2 linked regions of the Azotobacter salinestris genome follow. The protein of the gene in region 2 interacts with the protein of the main gene of each other region in a pairwise test. Links are inferred from orthologs where the notes say so. Each region holds a gene or a part of one and is shown on either strand. Other genes may lie near its edges. The genes, in order: GCU53_RS07375 and GCU53_RS18250.

The links.
Region 1: the proteins of GCU53_RS18250 (region 2) and GCU53_RS07375 interact in binary tests that used the Escherichia coli proteins (3 or more experiments, as listed by UniProt). The link is inferred for Azotobacter salinestris from one-to-one orthologs.

What each region holds. Positions count from the first base shown.
Region 1 is NZ_CP045302.1:1,557,349-1,567,188, forward strand. The notes cover bases 3,363-6,325. They hold GCU53_RS07375 (rod shape-determining protein), read right to left. Parts: upstream 5,382-6,325; coding sequence 4,344-5,381; downstream 3,363-4,343. Other genes in these bases: mreC (rod shape-determining protein MreC), read right to left, coding at 3,363-4,207; gatC (Asp-tRNA(Asn)/Glu-tRNA(Gln) amidotransferase subunit GatC), read left to right, coding at 5,589-5,876; gatA (Asp-tRNA(Asn)/Glu-tRNA(Gln) amidotransferase subunit GatA), read left to right, coding at 5,876-6,325. Also shown: GCU53_RS07350 (YhdP family protein), read right to left, coding at 1-614; rng (ribonuclease G), read right to left, coding at 624-2,081; GCU53_RS07360 (Maf family protein), read right to left, coding at 2,128-2,718; rod shape-determining protein MreD, read right to left, coding at 2,771-3,250; more of mreC, read right to left, coding at 3,251-3,362; more of gatA, read left to right, coding at 6,326-7,327; Asp-tRNA(Asn)/Glu-tRNA(Gln) amidotransferase subunit GatB, read left to right, coding at 7,339-8,787; GCU53_RS07395 (septal ring lytic transglycosylase RlpA family protein), read left to right, coding at 8,840-9,211; GCU53_RS07400 (calcium/sodium antiporter), read left to right, coding at 9,253-9,840. UniProt on the Escherichia coli protein: Forms membrane-associated dynamic filaments that are essential for cell shape determination. Acts by regulating cell wall synthesis and cell elongation, and thus cell shape.
Region 2 is NZ_CP045302.1:3,887,599-3,892,218, reverse strand. What follows is about bases 1,631-4,620. They hold GCU53_RS18250 (RodZ domain-containing protein), read right to left. Parts: upstream 3,642-4,620; coding sequence 2,619-3,641; downstream 1,631-2,618. Other genes in these bases: rlmN (dual-specificity RNA methyltransferase RlmN), read right to left, coding at 4,409-4,620; pilW (type IV pilus biogenesis/stability protein PilW), read right to left, coding at 3,638-4,396; ispG (flavodoxin-dependent (E)-4-hydroxy-3-methylbut-2-enyl-diphosphate synthase), read right to left, coding at 1,631-2,612. Outside these bases: GCU53_RS18265 (YfgM family protein), read right to left, coding at 1-179; hisS (histidine--tRNA ligase), read right to left, coding at 204-1,490; more of ispG, read right to left, coding at 1,500-1,630.

The sequences.
Region 1 (9,840 bases), 2.3 Mb from region 2 along the record:
TGGCCGTCGGGCAGGATCAGGCGGCCGTCGAGGCGCTGCTGCCAGCCATCGCTGCGCAGCGTGAGGTCGACGTTCTGGAAGGAGAAAGGCTCCTGCCCGTGCGGCGCGAAGGTAACGTGGCTGTCCAGCAGCGACAGATGGTCGATCCGCTCGAGGGCACGCAGGGACTCGTCCGGGTTGAACGGCCGCTGCCGGCCGCGCTGCGGCGTCCCCTCCAAGGTCCATCGCCCCTCGGCATCCTGCGCCAGGGTGAAGCTCACCCCCTCGACCTCCAGCGCGGCGACGCGCAACTCGCGGGCCAACAGGGTGCGCAGCAGATCGAGACGTACCTGGACCCGCTCCAGGTGCAGCGCATCCTCGCCCTCGCCGATCGTCACGTCGCGCGCCAGCAGCCGTGGAGCCAGGGCGGTCCAGCGGCCCTCCAGGGCACGGATGGCGACCGGCATGTCCAGTACGTCGCGGACCCGCGCCTGCACCTCGAGGCGGGTGTCGGCAACCAGCGGCGCCAGCTGGCGCCCCAGGCTGACGCCCAGCGCCAGCAGCATCAGGCCGAGGAAGCCGAGCCCCAGCAGGATGCGCAGGACAACTGCAAGCAGGCGGGAGGATTGCGGCATGATCAGGGCTTACAGCAGGACAACATCGTACTGCTCCTGGGAGTAGGTGCCCTCGACCTGGAACTTGATGGGGCGGCCGATGAAGGCCTCGAGATCGGCGACGTTGCCCGACTCCTCGTCGAGCAGCCGATCGACCACCTTCTGATTGGCCAGCACCAGATAGCCCTCGGCCTGGTAGGCGCGGGCCTCCCGGAGAATCTCGCGGAAGATCTCGTAGCAGATGGTTTCCGCCGTCTTCAGCTTGCCGCGCCCCTGGCAGCAGCTGCAGGGCTCGCAGAGCACCTGCTCGAGGCTTTCCCGGGTACGCTTGCGGGTCATCTGCACCAGCCCCAGCACGGTGATGCCGATGATGTTGGTCTTGGCGTGGTCGCGCTCCAGTTGCTTCTCGAGGGTGCGCAGCACCTGGCGCTGATGCTCCTCATCCTCCATGTCGATGAAATCGATGATGATGATCCCGCCCAGATTGCGCAGGCGCAGTTGGCGAGCGATCGCGGTGGCCGCCTCGAGATTGGTCTTGAAGATGGTTTCTTCCAGGGTGCGATGGCCGACGAAGGCGCCGGTATTGACGTCGATGGTGGTCATCGCCTCGGCCGGGTCGATGATCAGATAGCCGCCGGACTTGAGCATCACCTTGCGCTCCAGGGCCCGCTGGATCTCGTCCTCGACCCCGTACAGGTCGAAGATGGGGCGCTCGCCGGGATAGTGTTCGAGGTGATCGGCGATCTCGGGCATCAGTTCGGAGACGAACTGCGACACCTTCTGGAAGGTTTCCCGCGAGTCGATGCGGATCTTCTCGATGCGCGGACTGACCAGGTCGCGCAGGGTGCGCAGGGCCAGGCTGAGATCCTCGTAGATCACCGTCGGTGCGCCGGCGGTCTGTATCTGCCCGGCGATCTGGTCCCACAGACGGCGCAGATAGCGGATGTCCGCGAGGATCTCGTCGGCTCCGGCACCCTCGGCGGCAGTGCGCAGGATGAAGCCGCCCTCGTGCTCGATCCCCTCGCTGGCCACGCAGTCGGCAACCACCTTCTTGAGGCGTTCGCGCTCGGCCTCATCCTCGATCTTCAGGGAAATGCCGACGTGGCGGGTACGCGGCATGTAGACCAGATAGCGGGAAGGAATCGACAGATGGGTGGTCAGCCGGGCCCCCTTGCTGCCGATCGGATCCTTGGTGACCTGTACTACCAGGCTCTGCCCCTCGTGCACCAGGGCCGCGATGTTCTCCACCGCATTGCCCTCGCGGGTGGAGATCTCCGCGGCATGAATGAATGCCGCACGCTCCAGGCCGATGTCGACGAAGGCCGCCTGCATGCCCGGCAGTACCCGTACCACCCGGCCCTTGTAGATGTTGCCGACGATGCCGCGGCGCTGGGTACGCTCGACGTGCACCTCCTGCAGCACACCGTTCTCCACTACCGCCACGCGCGACTCCATCGGCGTGATATTGATCAGGATTTCTTCGCTCATCGCATATTCCCGGAGCTGGGCGCAGCTTGTCTGCTCAAGCGCCTTGTCATTGTTGTTGCCAGCACGGAATGCCGAACTCGGCCAGCAGTTGCGCGGTTTCACAGAGCGGCAGGCCGACCACCGCCGAGTAGCTGCCCTCGAGATGGCTGACGAACACCGCGGCGAGGCCCTGGATGGCATAGCCGCCGGCCTTGTCCCGCGGCTCCCCGGTGGTCCAGTAGGCCTCGGCCTCGTCGGCGGCAATCGGACGGAAAGCCACCCGGCTGCGCACCACCCGCGCTTCGCAGCGCCCGGCCGCGGCCAGAGCCACCGCGGTCAGCACTTCGTGCCCGCGCCCGCCGAGCGCCTGCAGCATGGCCTGTGCCTCGTCACGGTCCCGCGGCTTGCCGAGGATGCGTCCGTCCAGCACCACCGTGGTATCCGCACCGAGCACCACCGCCTGCCGGTCACCGATGAGGCTGGCCAGACCGGCCGCCGCCTTGTCGCGCGCCAGGCGCTCCACATAGGTTGCCGGCGTCTCGTCCGGTGCCGGGGTTTCGTCGATGGTCACCGCGAGCGGGACGAAGGGCACGCCGATCTGCATCAGCAGCTCGCGCCGGCGAGGCGAACCGGAGGCCAGGTAGAGCATGGCAGCCATGCGATTTCCTTCTGTCTGAAGACCCGCCCGCCGTCTCGCCGGGGGACAGGGGTTAGTGGACATTGAAGCTCAGTCGAAGGCTGCGCAGGGCGGCGAACACCCAGGGCCAGAGCAAGGCACTGACCAGGGCCGGCATTAGAAAGGCCAGGGTCGGCGGGCGATTGCCGGCCAGCGCATTGAGCCAGAGCTGGACCAGTTGGGCCAGCCCGAAGACTACCAGCAGGACCAGGCTCTGTTGCCACAGCGGAAACATGCGGACACGCTGTTGCAAGGTCAGCATCAGGAAGGCGATCAGCGTCAGGGTCAGGGCATGCTGCCCGAGCAGCACGCCATAGAGCACGTCCATCGCCAGCCCCAGCAGCCAGGTCAACGTCAGGCTGACCCGCTGCGGCACGGACAGAATCCAGTAGGTGATGAACATCGCCAGCCAGAGTGGCCGTCCAACCTCCATGAAGCCCGGCATGGGCGCCACGCTGAGCAACAGACCCACCAGATAGCTGGCCCAGATCAGCCAACCGTTGTGCTCGCCCATTCAGCGTGCCCCGCCTGCGCCCGCCGGGGCCGGCCTTGCCGGTGCTGCCGGCGCGGGAACCGGCGCAGCCTCCGTCGCCGGCTGCGGGGCCTGACTCTTCGCCTGCTCGGCGAGCTGGCGGTCGTGGGCCTCCTGAGCCTGGGCCGCCTCGCTGGCGCGCTGCTCCGGCGAGCGCGGATCGCTGAACACCATGAGCATGTAGCGGGTGCGGTTGAGCGCGGCGGTGGGTACGGCGCGGACGATAGCGAATGGCTGTCCGGAGTCGTGAATCACCTCACTCACCACGGCCACCGGATAGCCGGCGGGAAAGCGCTGCCCCATGCCGGAGCTGACCAGCAGGTCGCCCTCCTTTATATCCGCGGTATCGGCGACATGGCGCAGCTCCAGACGCTCCGGATTGCCGGTGCCGACGGCAATGGCGCGCAGGCCGTTGCGATTGACCTGCACCGGAATGCTGTGGGTGGTATCGGTGAGCAGCAGTACCCGGGCGGTATAGGGCATGACCTCCACCACCTGCCCCATCAGGCCGCGGGCATCGAGCACCGGCTGACCGAGAAACACGCCGTCGCGCTCGCCCTTGTCGATCAGAATGCGATGGGTGAAGGGATTGGGGTCGACGCCGATCAATTCGCCGACCAGCACCTTCTCGTCCACCAGCGCCGCGGAGTTGAGCAGTTCGCGCAGGCGCACGTTCTGCTCGGTCAGCGCCGCCAGCTTTTGCAGGCGGCGCTGCATCAGCAGGGCCTCGGCCTTGAGCTTCTCGTTTTCCGCCAGCAGCTCGCTGCGACTGCTGAACTGCTGGTTGATGCCATCCCGGATGCGCACCGGCAGATCGGCCAGCCAGTAGAAGGGGGTCAGCACCAGTCCCAGCTGGCTGCGTACCGGCTTGAGGGTGTCGAAACGGGCATCCACCACCATCAGCGTGGCGGCAAGCACCGCCAGCACCAACATGCGCATCACGAGCGAAGGCCCTTTGCTGAAGAGCAGTTTGATAGCGGGTTCCTCGCGACTACAAGCCTCAACCATCAGCCACGGGTCGAAAACGACGCCAGGCGTCGCTTTCGGCATGCGGCTCGAAGCCTGCCCCTGTGACTCACTCGGTGGAGAGCAGATCCATGCGGTGGCTGTCGATCATTTCCAGCGCCCGGCCACAGCCACGCGCCACACAAGTCAGGGGGTCCTCGGCGACGATCACCGGCAGCCCGGTTTCCTGGGCCAGCAGCTTGTCCAGATCGCGCAGCAGGGCACCGCCACCGGTCAGCACCAGGCCACGCTCGGCGATGTCCGCGGCCAGCTCCGGCGGGGACTGCTCCAGGGCGCTCTTCACCGACTGGACGATGCTCGCCAGAGATTCCTGGATCGCATCGAGCACCTCGTTGGAATTGAGGGTGAAGCTGCGCGGCACACCCTCGGCCAGGTTGCGCCCGCGCACGTCGATCTCGCGCACCTCGCTGCCCGGCCAGGCCGTGCCGATCTCCTGCTTGATGCGCTCGGCGGTGGCCTCGCCGATCAGGCTGCCGTAGTTGCGCCGCACGTAGGTGACGATGGCCTCGTCGAAACGGTCGCCGCCGACCCGCACCGACTCGGCATAGACCACGCCGTTCAGGGAAATCAGGGCGATCTCGGTGGTGCCGCCGCCGATGTCGACGACCATCGAACCATGCGCCTCGTCCACCGGCAGGCCGGCGCCGATGGCCGCAGCCATCGGCTCCTCGATCAGAAACACTTCGCGAGCGCCGGCACCGAGGGCCGACTCGCGGATGGCGCGACGCTCGACCTGGGTCGACTTGCAGGGCACGCAGATCAGCACGCGCGGGCTGGGCTGCAGGAAGCTGCTCTCGTGCACCTTGTTGATGAAGTACTGCAGCATCTTCTCGCAGACGCTGAAGTCGGCGATCACGCCGTCCTTCATCGGGCGGATCGCTGTGATGTTACCCGGAGTTCGTCCCAACATGCGCTTGGCCTCGGTTCCAACCGCCACGACGCTCTTCTGGTTGCCGTGCGTGCGGATGGCGACCACGGACGGCTCGTTCAGAACGATGCCGCGCTCGCGCACATAAATGAGGGTGTTGGCAGTCCCCAGATCGATCGACAGATCGCTGGAAAACATGCCACGGAGTTTCTTGAACATTGACGGGAACCCTGAGGCGAAGCATGGGTAAAAAAGAGCGCAGACTCTAACAATGGCAGGGATTTTGGGCAAGGCGCCCTCTGTGCTAAATTCCCCGTTTTCAGCAGCCCGCAAGGCCGGCGAGTGCGGCCTTCGACCACCCGTCCGGGACCCAGTTCCCGGGCCTTCCACCAGCGGCCGGCTGCCCGTTTTTCCTGGAGAATCCCGATGGCGCTTGAACGCTCCGACGTGGAAAAGATCGCCCATCTGGCCCGCCTGGGGCTGGACGACGCCGAGCTCCCACGTACCACCCAGACCCTGAACGACATCCTCGGCCTGATCGACCGGATGCAGGCCGTCGACACCCATGGCATCGAGCCCCTGGCCCACCCCCTGGAGGCCACCCAGCGCCTGCGTCCGGACGAGGTCACCGAGGGCGACCATCGCGACGCCTTCCAAGCCATCGCCCCGGCCGTGGAGAACGGCCTGTATCTGGTTCCCAAGGTGATCGAGTGATGCATCGACTGACTCTGGCGCAAATCGCCCGCGGCCTGGCCGCCAAGGACTTCTCTTCCGTCGAGCTGACCGAGGCCCTGCTGGCCCGCATCGCCGCCCTCGACCCGAGGCTCAACAGCTTCATCACCGTCACCGCCGAACAGGCCCTGGAACAGGCGCGCGCCGCCGACGCCCGGCGCGCCGTCGGCGAGAGCGGCGCCCTGCTCGGCGCGCCGATTGCCCACAAGGACCTGTTCTGCACCAAGGGCGTGCGCACCAGCTGCGCCTCGAAGATCCTCGACAACTTCGTCGCCCCCTACGACGCCACCGTGGTGGAGAGGCTCGCCGCCGCCGGCTGCGTGAGCCTCGGCAAGCTGAACATGGACGAGTTCGCCATGGGCTCGGCCAACGAATCCAGCCACTACGGCCCGGTGAAGAACCCCTGGAACACCGAGTGCGTACCCGGCGGCTCGAGCGGCGGCTCCGCTGCCGCGGTCGCAGCGCGGCTGGTCCCGGCGGCCACCGGCAGCGACACCGGCGGCTCGATCCGCCAGCCGGCGGCGCTGACCAACCTCACCGGCCTCAAGCCCACCTACGGCCGGGTATCGCGCTGGGGCATGATCGCCTACGCCTCCAGCCTCGACCAGGGCGGTCCGCTGGCGCGCAGCGCCGAGGACTGCGCCCTGCTGCTTTCCGCCATGGCCGGCTTCGATCCGAAGGATTCCACCTGTGTCGATGCGCCGGTCGACGACTACCTGGCCGCGCTGAACCAGCCGCTGGCCGGCCTGCGCATCGGCCTGCCGCGCGAATACTTCGGCGCCGGCCTCGACCCGCGCCTGTCCGATGCGGTGATGGCCTGTGTCGAGGAGCTGAAGAAGCTCGGCGCCACGGTGAAGGAGATCGGCCTGCCCAACATGCAGCATGCGATCCCCGCCTACTACGTGATCGCCCCGGCCGAGGCGTCTTCGAACCTGTCGCGCTTCGACGGCGTGCGCTTCGGCTACCGCTGCGAGAACCCTTCGAGCCTCGAGGACCTGTACAAGCGTTCGCGCGGCGAGGGCTTCGGCGCGGAGGTGAAGCGCCGCATCATGGTCGGCACCTACGCCCTCTCCGCCGGCTACTACGACGCCTACTACCTCAAGGCGCAGAAGATCCGCCGGCTGATCCGCAGCGACTTCATCGGCGCCTTCCAGGAGGTCGACCTGATCCTCGGCCCGACCACCCCGAACCCGGCGTGGAGGCTTGGCGAGAAGGGCGACGACCCGGTCGCCGCCTACCTCGAGGACATCTATACCATCACCGCCAACCTCGCCGGCATTCCCGGCCTGTCCATGCCGGCCGGCTTCGTCGACGGCCTGCCGGTGGGCGTGCAACTGCTCGCGCCCTATTTCCAGGAAGGTCGCCTGCTCAACGTCGCCCACCAGTACCAGCAGGTGACCGACTGGCACGAAAAGGCTCCGGAAGGCTTCTGAGGAATACGCACATGCAATGGGAAACCGTGATCGGGCTGGAAATCCACGCACAGCTCGCCACCCGCTCGAAGATCTTCTCCGGCAGCGCCACCAGCTTCGGCGCCGAGCCCAATACCCAGGCCAGCCTGATCGACCTCGGCATGCCGGGCACCCTGCCGGTGCTCAACGAGGAAGCGGTGCGCATGGCGGTCCGCTTCGGCCTGGCCATCGAGGCGGAAATCGGCCACACCAACGTCTTCGCCCGCAAGAACTACTTCTACCCGGACCTGCCCAAGGGCTATCAGACCAGCCAGATGGACAAGCCCATCGTCGGCAAGGGCCATCTGGACATCACTCTGGAGGACGGCACGGTCAAGCGCATCGGCATCACCCGCGCGCACCTGGAAGAGGACGCCGGCAAGAGTCTGCACGAAGACTTCCATGGCATGACCGGCATCGATCTCAACCGCGCCGGTACGCCGCTCCTGGAGATCGTCTCCGAACCGGACATCCGTTCGGCCAAGGAGGCTGTGGCCTACGTCAAGGCGATCCACGCGCTGGTCCGCTATCTCGGCATCTGCGACGGCAACATGGCCGAGGGCTCGCTGCGCTGCGACTGCAACGTCTCAGTGCGCCCCAAGGGCCAGGAAGCCTTCGGCACCCGCGCCGAAATCAAGAACGTCAACTCCTTCCGTTTCATCGAGAAGGCGATCAACCACGAGATCCAGCGGCAGATCGAGCTGATCGAGGACGGCGGCAAGGTGGTTCAGGAAACCCGCCTGTACGACCCGAACAAGGACGAGACGCGCTCCATGCGCGGCAAGGAGGAGGCCAACGACTACCGCTACTTCCCCTGCCCCGATCTGCTGCCGGTGGTGCTGGAGGAGAGCTTCCTCGAGGCCGTGCGCGAAAGCCTGCCGGAGCTGCCCAACGAGAAGCGCGCACGCTTCGAGAGCCAATACGGCCTGTCCGTCTACGATGCCAGCGTGCTCTCGGCCAGCCGCGAGATGGCCGAGTACTTCGAAGCGGTTTTCGAGGTCTGCGGCGATGCCAAGCTGGCGGCCAACTGGGTGATGGGCGAGCTGTCCAGCCTGCTCAACAAGGAAGGCCTGGAGATCGAGCAGTCGCCGGTATCCGCCGCGCAGCTAGGCGGCCTGATCCAGCGCATCCAGGACAACACCATCTCCGGCAAGATCGCCAAGATGGTGTTCGAGGCCCTGGCTGCCGGCGAAGGCGCCAGCGCCGATGAAATCATCGAGAAGAAGGGCCTAAAGCAGGTCACCGACAGCGGTGCCATCGAGGCGATGCTGGATGAAGTGCTGGCTGCCAACACCGCCCAGGTCGAGCAGTACCGCGTCGCCGACGAAGCCAAGCGCGCCAAGATGTTCGGCTTCTTCGTCGGCCAGGCGATGAAGGCCTCCAAGGGCAAGGCCAACCCCGGCCAGGTGAACGAACTGCTGAAGAAGAAGCTCGAAGGCTGAGCCAGCGACAACGCCGGGTCCGCCCGGCGTTGCACTTTCCGGAGCCTCGAACATGCTGCGAACACTGCCACTCACCCTCCTGCTCGTCCTGCTTGCCGGTTACGCCTCGCCACAGCTTGAGGCCGCTCGCTACAGTGCCAAGGGCCTGGCCTCCCACTATGCGGCCCATCATCACGGCAAACGCACCGCCAGTGGCGAGCTGGTGGACCGCAATGCCCTCACGGCCGCCCATCGCAGCCTGCCGCTCGGCAGTCGGGTGCGGGTGACCAGCCTGCGCACTCGCCGCAGCGTGGTGGTGCGCATCAATGACCGCGGTCCCCATGCTCGCGGCCGGATCATCGACCTGTCCTACAAGGCTGCCCGCCAGCTGGAAATGCTGAATGCCGGCGTGGCCATGGTGCGCCTGGAACTCCTCGACAACTGAAGGATCGGCGCCGGTCCGAACGGCGCCACAAGGAGCTTGGAATGACCCTCATGACTTTCGTCTACCTGATCGCCGGCCTGGCCCTGCTGGTCGCCGGCGCCGAGGCTCTGGTCCGCGGCGCCGCGCGTCTGGCCGCCCGTTTCGGCATCCCGCCGCTGGTCATCGGCCTGACCGTGGTCGCCTTCGGCACCAGCGCCCCGGAGATGGCGGTCAGCGTGCAGTCGGCCAGCGGCGGGCAGGGCGACCTCGCTGTGGGCAACGTCCTCGGCAGCAACATCTTCAACGTGCTGATGATCCTCGGGCTGTCCGCGCTGGTCATTCCCTTGACGGTATCGCGCCAGTTGATCCGCATCGACGTGCCGATCATGATCGGCGCCAGCCTGCTGGCCTGGCTGCTGGCCGTCGACCAGAGCTACGGCCGTCTGGACGGCCTGTTGCTGTTCGGCAGCCTGCTCGCCTACATCGCCTTCCAGATCCGCAGCAGCCTGCACGCCAAGAGCAACGGCGAAACCAACGAATTCGAAGAGGAATACGGCGCAAGGGCCGAGGGGCGCTTCGCCGTCCTCGGTCATCTGGCGCTGGTCGTCCTCGGCCTGGTTCTGCTGGTCTGGGGCTCCGACCTGCTGGTC
Region 2 (4,620 bases):
AGCAGCTGCTGGTAGAGCGCCGAGGCTCCCTGCGCCCGCCCGGTCTGGTACTTCTGCCAGCCCTGCCAGGCGAACACCAGCACCAGGGCCAGGGCACCGCCGGTGAGCAGGGGCTTGCCGCTGCGCTTCCACCAGTCCTTGATCTGCACCAGCTCTTCATCTTCGGTACGCGAGATCACCCCGATAACTCCTCAATCCAGTATTCAGGCCTGCAGGCAGGCTGCCAGGCGCTCGCCCAGCTCGTCCCAGCCAATGCTTTGTTGTTCGCCCTCGGCACGCAGCGGCTTCAGGCCGACGATGCGCCGGGCCAGCTCGTCCTCGCCCAGTACCAGGGCGTAGAGGGCGCCGCTCTTGTCGGCCTTCTTCAACTGGCTCTTGAAGCTGCCGGCCCCGGCGTTGACCGCCAGGCGCAGCCCCGGCAGCGCATCGCGCAGTTGCTCGGCCAGCCCCAGGGCCGCCAGTTCGGCCGTCTCGCCGAAGGCGCAGAAATACACGTCGATCTGCCGGGACAGCTCGTCCGGAACCTTGTCCAGGGTTTCCAGCAGCAGCACCAGGCGCTCGATGCCCATGGCGAAGCCCACCGCCGGCGTCGGCTTGCCGCCCAGTTGCTCGACCAGGCCGTCATAGCGGCCGCCGGCGCAGACGGTGCCCTGGGCGCCGAGCTTGTCGGTGACCCACTCGAACACCGTCTTGCCGTAGTAGTCCAGGCCGCGCACCAGTTTGGGATTGATCACGTAGGGAACGCCGGCGGCGTCCAGGCGCGCCTTGAGGCCCTCGAAGTGCAGGCGCGACTCCTCGTCCAGGTAGTCCACCAGCTTGGGCGCGTCCACCAGCAGGGCCTGGGTATCCGGGTTCTTGCTGTCGAGGATGCGCAGCGGGTTGCTGGACAGGCGCCGCTGGCTGTCCTCGTCGAGCTGCTCGAAGCGGGCCGAGAGGTACTCGACCAGCGCCTCGCGGTAGCGGGCGCGGGCCTCGCTGCTGCCCAGGCTGTTGAGTTCGAGAGTCACCGCCTCGCGCAGGCCGAGCAGGCCCCACAGGCGCCAGGTCAGCACGATCAGCTCGGCATCGATGTCCGGCCCCGCAAGGTTGAAGACCTCCACGCCGATCTGGTGGAACTGCCGGTAGCGGCCCTTCTGCGGGCGCTCGTGGCGGAACATCGGACCGACGTACCAGAGCTTCTGCACCTGGCCGCCACCGCTGATGCCGTGCTCGAGCACGGCCCGCACACAGCTGGCGGTACCCTCCGGACGCAGGGTCAGGGAATCGCCATTGCGGTCCTCGAAGGTGTACATCTCCTTCTCGACGATGTCGGTGACCTCGCCGATGGAGCGCTTGAACAGCTCGGTGAACTCGACGATCGGCATGCGGATCTGCCGGTAGCCGTAGCCGTCCAGCAGGCCGGCCACGCCGTTCTCGAAATAGCGCCAGAGCGGGGTCTGCTCCGGCAGGATGTCGTTCATGCCACGGATGGCCTGGATGTTCTTGCTCACGCGGATTCCTTAGCTGCGGACGATCAGGCTGGCGTCGGCTGCGGCCTTTTCCGCAGCCTTGCGGCGGATCAGCCGCTCCAGCTCGTCCACCAGATTCTCGTTGCCCAGCTTCTGCGCCGGCTTGCCGTCGATGTAGACCAGGTTGTTCGGGGTGCCGCCGGTGAGGCCGACATGTGCCTCCTTGGCCTCGCCGGGACCGTTCACCACGCAGCCGATCACCGCCACATCGAGCGGCACCAGCAGATCCTCGAGGCGGGTCTCCAGCTCGTTCATGGTCTTCACCACATCGAAGTTCTGCCGCGAGCAGCTCGGGCAGGCGATGAAGTTGATCCCGCGCGAGCGCAGGTGCAGCGACTTGAGGATGTCGAAGCCGACCTTGATTTCCTCCACCGGATCGGCGGCCAGCGAGACGCGAATGGTGTCGCCGATGCCCTCGGCGAGCAGCATGCCGAGGCCCACCGCGGACTTCACGGTGCCGGAGCGCAACCCGCCGGCCTCGGTGATGCCCAGGTGCAGCGGCTGCTCGATCTGCCCGGCCAGCAGGCGATAGGCGGCCACCGCCATGAACACGTCGGACGCCTTGACGCTGACCTTGAAGTTCTGGAAATCCAGGCGGTCGAGGTGCTCGACATGACGCAGGGCGGACTCCACCAGCGCCTGCGGGGTCGGCTCGCCGTACTTCTTCTGCAGGTCCTTCTCCAGGGAGCCGGCGTTGACGCCGATGCGGATCGGGATACCCCGGTCGCGCGCGGCATCCACCACGGCGCGGACCCGGTCCTCGCGGCCGATGTTGCCCGGATTGATGCGCAGGCAGTCGACGCCCAGCTCGGCCACGCGCAGGGCGATCTGGTAGTCGAAGTGGATGTCGGCGACCAGCGGCACCCGTACCTGCTGCTTGATCCGGCCGAAGGCCTCGGCGGCATCCATGTCCGGCACCGAGACGCGCACGATGTCGGCGCCGGCCGCCTCCAGGCGGCGGATCTGCGCCACGGTGGCCTCGACATCGTGGGTGTCGGTGTTGGTCATGCTCTGCACCGAGATGGGCGCATCGCCGCCGACCGCCACCGGGCCGACCCAGATCTTGCGCGAGGGGCGGCGCTGAATGGGTGATTCGCTGTGCATGAAGGCTTAGTTCCCCAGTTTCAGGCGGGCGGTCGCGCCACGGGCGGTGTGGGGGGCCAGGTTGACCGGCTGGCCGTTGAAGCTGACCTCGGCGCCGTGGGCGAAGCCGAGGCGCACGTCCAGCGGCTTCTGGCCGCGCAGCTCGAGCGTGTCGCCGGCGCGCTTCAGGCCGCGAAACAGCGCCTTGCCGCGGGCGTCGGTGACCTGCGTCCAGCAGTCGGCCGTGAAGCGGATGCTCAGCAGCCCCTCACCGGCGGCCGGCTCGACAGGTGCCGGGGTGGCCGCGGTTTCCGGCGCGCTGGCGGCCGGCGCAGCCTGCGCGGGAACGGCCGGGGCTGCAGGCGCAGCCTCGACTAGCGGCACGGCGGTGCCGGGTGCGGCCGACTCCAGCGGCAGCGGCGGCGTCGCGGCCGGCGCTTCGCCTGCCGGCTGGCTTTCCGCAACGGCTGCGCTGCTGGCCAGCGGGATCGGCTGGGGCTGCGGCTCGGCGGGCTGGAGCGCCTGGGCCACGGCCTGGTCCTCCGGTTCGTCGAGCGGATGGATCTGGGTGGTGCCGTCGGCGCTGTCGACCTCGACATGGGCGAGGTTGAGCGCGTTGCGGCCCCCCTGTTGCGCCGAGCGCTCCTGCCACCAGAACAGGACAGAGCCGACCAGCAGCAGGATCAGGACGAGGCCGACCAGACGCAGGATGCTCTGCGAAATCCGCAGCGGCTGCTCGATCTTGCCCAGGCTGTGCACTTCGCTGCCCTTGGCGTTGGTGCCGGTGTACTGGTCGAAGGCCTCGACCAGGCGGGCCTGGTCCATGCCCAGCAACTTGGCGTAGGAGCGCACATAGCCGCGGGCGAAGGTATGTCCCGGCAGCCGGTCGAACTCGCCGGCCTCCAGCTGGACCAGGGTCCGGGTGGAGAGATTCAGCTGTCCGGCCACCTGGGCCAGCGACCAGTCGTTGGCCTCGCGGCCCTTGCGCAGGATCTCGCCCGGGTTGACGGAGGCCGCGGCCGTGCTCTCGGTTTGCGACGCGTTCATCATTGCTCCGACAGATATTGCTGATATTCCGGCGTGCCCGGGTAAAGACGCTTCAGCTGCAGGCCGAAGTTGGCAGCCTGATCGCGATCATCGAAGACCTTCGCCAGGCGGGTACCCAGCAGCAGGCTGCGGGCATTCTGCTCGCCCATGCGGCTGAAACTGGAGTAATAGGAGCGCGCCGCCACGTAGTCGCGCGCCTCGAAATTCAGTGTGGCCATTTCCAGCAGGGCCCGTGGCTGCTGCGAATTGATTCGCAGGGATTTTTCCAGATGCTCCTTGGCGAAGTCACGCCGGCCGAGCTTGACGGCGGTCAGGCCGAGATTGAGGTAGACCCGCGAACGCTCGGGGTACAGGGTGTCGGCCGCGGCCTGCTGGAAACGCTCGTAGGCATCCTGATAACGGCGCTGCTCGAACAGGAAGCTGCCGTAGTTGTTCAGGATGCGCGCATCGCCGGGACGCTTGGCCAGCGCCTTGCGATAGTGCTGGTCGGCCAGGGCGGGCTCGAGCTCGGTCTGGAACACCAGGGCCAGGGCGGCGTGGGCGTCGGCATCGCCCGGATCCATCGCCAGGGCCTTGCCCAGCGGCACCTTGGCCCGGTCGGTCTGCCCCTGCTTGAGGTAGCCGAGGCCGAGCTGGATATACGCCTCGCGAGCCTCCTTGCGGCCCCGTTCGGTCTTCATGGGGTCGACCGCGCCGGTCGAGACGCAACCGACCAGCAGCGTGGCAGAAAGCAACAGCAGCGCAGCGCGCAGGGTCATAAACATCCTCGTTCAGGTCCGATTGGCGGCACCGGGGGATGACGCAGCCTCGTCACCGAGCTGGCGCACCGCGATATAGCGCTCGCTGCGCCGGGTGCGATCCATGACCTGCCCGACCAGTTGGCCGCAGGCAGCGTCGATGTCCTCACCCCGGGTGGTGCGCACCGTGACGTTGTGCCCGGCCTGGTGCAGCAGGTCCTGGAAGCGGCGAATGGCGTTGTTGC